Regions from separate parts of the Bacillus arachidis genome, predicted to be linked through region 2. Evidence: predicted binding sites of a transcription regulator. Region 2 holds the regulator's gene; the other holds the start of a gene.

Region 1 (3,217 bases), 1.9 Mb from region 2:
GAGTATTATGCATTCTTCATCATCATTTCTATATTGCAACAATTAAAATTTAAAGATGATATTCCACTTCGCGAACAAATTCAAACTTATTTTTACTTAGATGGTTTACAAGACGGTACGACAATTGTTTTAAATCGTGAAAATATCCAAATACATGTAGCGTTTAATGACCTTATTGAAACACATCCACTCATTGCACTTAGTAAAGGTAGCCATTTTTATAATGGAGAGGACACGAAAAAACCAGACATTCGTTTAGATTGTTATGTGAAACAAGGAGAGCGCTATGAGTACCAGTCTTCTATTATTATTGAAGTGAAATATAGCCCCATGTTTAATATTTTTCAGCCCGTAGGCAATACAAAAGCAACAGAACAGATGTATAAATATTGGTCTATTAAATATGTAGAAGAACAGGATGGAAAACATATTTTTCACCGAAGGGCGATCCATGAAGTGATTTGTGTATACCCAGGCAGTCATATGCATGGGAAGAAAATAGAAGCAGGTTGCGGAATCTTTCTGCAATTATATCCATATAAAACAAAGCAAGGAGAAGAAAAATTAGCTGGAAAGCATGGTCTTGTGCAAATTTTTGAGAAATGGCTAAAAACGGTAGTAACATAAAAAGACGGCACTGAAAAAGGGATTGCTTTGAAAAAATAACGTGCATTGTCTCGGTATGTTGAAAAATAAAGGGGTTCGTCGCCTGTATATAGTGGGTAATGGGCTCCTATTTCTTATGAAGTGGACTTTTTATGTAGGTGAAGTGAATTTGTGTATTTTATATGAAATGTTACACATACACTTAATAAGTAAAGAGAGTCCAGCATAAATATAAAGCATTTTTTATTCTTGTAAAAATTTTTTATAAGTCTAAAACTTGAATAGGAGAACATTTTATTTTATAGAATATGTAATGAAGTAGTGAATAGTTTTAGGTTGCATACGAAGGTTTGTTCTTATATGATAGATAGTGAAAGCGTTATCAAAAACTAGAACGGCGATGGGAAAGGCGGGAAAATATGTTCCAGCGTGTTCAAACAAAGGAAGAACATTTTTGGTTCGAGCAACTGTGGGGAGATTTTTGTGAAGAGAGAGATTTAATGTTTGTAGAGCGTAATTTAAATCCATCACGATTTTTATTAATAGAAGGCGGGCAATATATCGGTACAGTAGAATGTATTCGATATACGACACCTGAACAATCTAATTCTGAGTTTTTTTATCCGTTTTCTAAAAATGAGTTGGTGAAAGGATTAAAAAATGTTTATGAAATTGGAAAGTTAAGTATTGCGAAAACGTCGCGTGGAAGAGGGCATTTCAAAAGGTTAACAGCTATTTTATTTATACATGCTTTGGAAATGAAAGCTGAGTGGTATATTGCTGTTGTTACAAAAAGAATGTATATGTATTTACTTACACTAGGGTTTCCAATTGAACCAATTGATGACCCATTTCCTTTTCATGATGCATTACAGGGGGTGCCTGTTCGAATTCATGCTCGAAAAGGAGTAACGCATTTGTATTCTTTAAAAGAATTTCGGGATATTATTCAAGGGAATGCTCATGCACAGGCATTAATCAAAGAAAACAGTAAAAACATTATGTTAACAAGGTGAAGTGTCACAAATTTTTACAAATTATTGTGATTGATATCACATCCTTTTTTCTTCATGTATATTACGCTTTAGTTGTAATGATTGATTAGGAGAGGGTGGGATGATATGTTTTGCTATCAATGTGAACAAACGCCAACAGGCGGATGTAAAGTAATGGGTGTTTGCGGGAAGAATGAAACAATTGCAAGTTTACAAGATACAATTGTGTTTGGATTAAAAGGAATTGCGGCTTATCGTACCCATGCTGCACAGCTTGGGTATACAGATCAGTTTGTGGACGCTACGACTCATGAAGCGTTATATATGACATTAACAAATTCTAACTTTAATGAACAAGAACATATTGATATGGCTATGAAAGTTGGGAAATCAGCTTTACGGATAATGGAACTGTTAGATGAGGCACATACGAATCATTTTGGTGTTCCAGAGCCTGTTCAAATTACACAAAACCGTGTAGAAGGTAAGGCAATTGTTGTTACTGGCCATAATCTATTTGCATTAGAGGAATTATTAAGGCAAACAGAAGGAAAAGGAATTAATATTTATACTCATTCGGAAATGCTACCAGCGCATGGGTATCCACAGCTAAAAAAATATAAACATTTAAAAGGAAATATTGGTAAGGCATGGTATGATCAGCGACGCCTCTTTGAAAAGTTTACTGGTGCAATATTGGCTACAACGAACTGTGTTATGCCAATTAAAGGATCGTATTCTGATCGCTTCTTTTCATATGATATTGCAGGTCTTGAGGGTGTAGAGAAAATTGAAAATGATGATTTTGCACCATTGATTCATAAAGCGCTAGAACTTCCAGAAGTACATATGGAGTCGGAGGAACAGCTGGTAACAGGTTTTCATCATAATACAGTATTATCATTAGCACCAGAAATCATTCAAGCGGTAAGAGAAGGGGAAATTAAGCGTTTCTTTGTTATTGCAGGTTGTGATGCGCCAGGTAAAGCTGGAGAGTACTATCGTGAATTAGCAATGTCACTTCCGCAAGAAACAGTTATATTAACGACATCGTGCGGGAAATTCCGCTTTAATGATGTGAATTATGGTGTTGTACCAGGTACGGAAATTCCACGTTACATTGACTTAGGGCAATGTAATAATTCTATATCTACAATAAAAATAGCAGCTGCTTTAGCTGATGCCTTTCAATGTGAAGTGAATGAATTGCCAGTTAGTATTGTTTTATCGTGGTTTGAACAAAAAGCGGTTGCGATTTTACTTGGGTTATTTAGTCTCGGGATTCAAGATATTCGTATTGGTCCAAAGGCACCTGAATTTATTTCACCTGGTGTGCTTGATGTATTACAAGAAACGTTTGGTTTAAAACTTATTACAACTGCAGCAGAAGATATGAATATGATGTTATCGTAACAAAAAGGATGTCTTGTAATGAGACATCCTTTTTGTATAAAGTGACCTTTCCATCAGTGAAGCGCTTTATTCTTAGTACCGATAAGAATAAGTAAAAAAGCGCATGAAAATTGACCGGGGGGAGCCAATTTTCATGCGCGAACACACGATTGGAAAAGAACTAAAATCCGAATATACTTAAAATCATTTTACGACGTTTCGGC
Region 2 (3,217 bases):
ATAATAGAGACCGTTATTATGTATCCATGGCTGGATACTTACATGTTATCCTGCCTTATCTCATAAACTAGAGTTAGAAAGGATGGTTAACCAATTTGAAAAAACAATATTGGTGGATTATAGTTACATATATTCTGATGCAATTATCAGGTATCATCGGATTACCGCTTCTTGCAAAAACCGGATTTTATAATAATAGCGGTTTAACACGAGATGAAAAAATACAAATCATGACTGGTCATTGGGCAATTATTAGCTTTTTCATTGCGCTATGTGTTGTCCTTTGGCTATTACGAACAGATATTCGCGAAAGCCGTTTCGACACAACACGTTCCAGTGTTCCTGCCACAATTGGTTGGATTTTTATTGGTTTCTTTTTAGCTTTCTTTTCTCAAACAATTGCAGGCACAATCGAAATGCGTTTATTAGGCATTAAACCTGGTTCTGAAAACACAGCTCGCTTAATGGAAATTGCAAGAACTACTCCTTGGTTCCTTATTGTTATATCGATAATGGGGCCCATTTTAGAGGAAATTGTCTTTAGAAAAATTTTATTTGGTACATTGTATAAGAGATTCAACTTCTTTATCGCTGCTATTATTAGCTCACTTGTATTCGCAGCAATTCACTTTGATTTTACACATCTATTGGTATACACTGCTATGGGGCTTGTATTCGCCTTTTTATATGTAAAAACAAAACGCATTATCGTTCCTATTATGGCACATGTTGCAATGAATACGATGGTTGCATTAGCTCAAGTTATGATAAGTAACGAACAAATACAGGAAATGATTAAAGAAGCAGAAAAAATGCAAGGATTTATCGGAGGATTTTAAATATGAGAAATTCACCATTGTTCATGGCAGCACTGTATTTCCTTCTTGGGTGCGTCTTTACACGTTTCGCAATTACGAACGTTACAGATACAATCTGGAACTTTGGGACACTGCTGTTTGCTGCTATGGCAACAATTGACTTTAATTTGGCGCTTCGACTTATCTTAGTCAAATTTACAAAGAAAAAGCCACAATAAAACGCAGAGGGAATCCCTCTGCGTTTTATTGTGGATAATTTTTCAAAAAATAAACTAGTGTTTGTAATTCTACAGCTAAATCAATATGATGAATTCTTATATTTTCTGAAACATTTAATCGTGCTGGTGTAAAATTTAAAATTCCGTGTATATTTGTTTCGGCCAATCGATCTGCTACAGCTTGTGCAACGGTAGCGGGTACTGTTAATATTGCCACTTGTATATCACTTGTTAGATGCTCTTCTAATTCATCTAAATGATATACAGGAATTCCTCCGATTTCTTTTCCAACTTTCTCTTCATTGACATCAAAAGCCATTTCAATCTTTGTATTATTATTTTTCGTGAAATTGTAATGTAAGAAAGCGGTCCCTAAATTACCTACTCCAATAAGTGCTACACGTGTTATATCATCTTGATCGAGCGTTTCACGGAAAAATGATAGTAAATAATTCACATTATATCCGTATCCCTTTTTTCCTAACGCTCCAAAATATGAAAAGTCTCTTCGAATCGTTGCTGAGTCTACTTTGACAGCTTCACTCAATTCCGCTGATGAAACACGTTGCTTACCAGAAAGAGATAAGTTTTGGATAAATCGATAGTATAGAGGCAATCGTTTGGCAGTGGCCTGTGGAATCTTTTGCTGATCCATGTAACCTCTCCTCTCTTCCTATCTTTGTTCATATGATTGAAACAAATACAGAAGTTTAGCACTTATGACTTTCCTTGTATAATAGAGAGAAGACTTCTCTCTTTATTTTAAACTATACACTATTTTTAGTATGATTGAGAAATATAAACATGGCAAAGTTAAGAAATTATTTGAGGTGAAAACATTGATTTTATTACAAGTGAATGGGCTTTCAAAATTATACGGTGCTGAAACAATTCTTGCAAACATTAAATTGGAGGTTCAAACAAGAGATCGTATTGCACTCGTTGGTCGAAATGGTGCTGGAAAATCTACATTGTTAAAAATAATCGCTGGAGAGTTATCTCATGATGGCGGTGAAATGATAAAACCAAAAGATGTTTCAATTGGTTATTTGGCTCAAAATACCGGTCTTGAAACTTCCTTAACAATTTGGGATGAAATGCTCACTGTCTTTACACATCTACAGCAAATGGAGACAAAACTTCGAAGGTTAGAACAGGAAATGGGTAAAGAAGAGAACTTTTCAAATGCTACTTCGTACGAAAGATTACTCGCTGATTATGATCAATTGCAGTTAGACTACAAAGATCAGGGCGGTTATCAATATGAAGCTGATATTCGCTCCATTTTGAGTGGACTCGGTTTTCCAGTTGAAACACATCAAACAACGATTTCTACGTTAAGTGGTGGCCAAAAAACAAGACTTGCTCTTGGGAAACTACTATTAACCAAACCAGATTTACTCATCTTGGACGAACCGACAAACCATTTAGATATCGATACATTAACATGGCTTGAACAATATTTACAAGGCTACCCTGGAGCTATTTTAATCGTTTCTCATGATCGCTACTTTTTAGACAAGCTTGTCACACAAGTATATGAAATTTCTAATAAGGAAAGCAGACGATATGTTGGTAACTACAGTAAATATTTAGACTTAAAAGCCGCACTATATGAACAGGAAATGAAGCGTTACGAAAAACAACAAGAGGAAATTGCTAAGCTAGAAGACTTTGTCCAAAAAAACATTGCTCGTGCATCTACAACAAAACGTGCACAAAGTCGTCAGAAACAATTAGATCGAATGGAATTACTAACCAGGCCATTAAGTGACTCTAAGTCTGCATCCTTCCACTTTGATATCGAAAAGCAAAGCGGAAACGACGTATTACAAGTAAAAGATGTTTCAATTGGATATGACGAAGAACCGATTATTGGGCATGTAAATATGCGTTTGACCCGAGGGGATAGTGTCGCACTAGTCGGTCCAAACGGTATCGGAAAATCTACATTATTAAAATCGATTGTGAATAAATTGAAGGCGTTAAGCGGTGAAATTTCTTTCGGTTCAAATGTATCTATTGGATATTATGATCAAGAACAGGCAAACTTAACATCATCTAAGCGTGTTTTAAACGAACTATGGGACGATTATCCGTTAGAACCAGAAAAAGAAATTCGCACTATACTCGGTAACTTTTTATTCACAGGGGACGATGTATTAAAACCTGTATCTTCCT

Evidence for each region. The regulator Rex, encoded in region 2, represses fermentation and respiration genes when NADH is low (regulators of the CRP and FNR family bind a similar motif). The targets are predictions, from matches to a motif close to TTGTGAAATATTTCACAA.
Region 1: hcp (hydroxylamine reductase) is a predicted target of Rex. The motif match lies at 1,647-1,664, and genes of this name have one in related genera.

What each region holds. Positions count from the first base shown of each region.
Region 1 covers NZ_CP127376.1:2,180,083-2,183,299, forward strand. The annotation lists gene QRY57_RS12685 (hypothetical protein) at 1-627, shown strand, start outside; gene QRY57_RS12690 (hypothetical protein) at 1,026-1,622, shown strand; gene hcp (hydroxylamine reductase) at 1,728-3,014, shown strand; gene QRY57_RS12700 (chromosome segregation protein) at 3,175-3,217, opposite strand, start outside.
Region 2 covers NZ_CP127376.1:256,765-259,981, reverse strand. The annotation lists gene QRY57_RS03145 (CPBP family intramembrane glutamic endopeptidase) at 96-839, shown strand; gene QRY57_RS03140 (YdiK family protein) at 842-1,036, shown strand; gene QRY57_RS03135 (redox-sensing transcriptional repressor Rex) at 1,062-1,691, opposite strand; gene QRY57_RS03130 (ABC-F family ATP-binding cassette domain-containing protein) at 1,876-3,217, shown strand, end outside.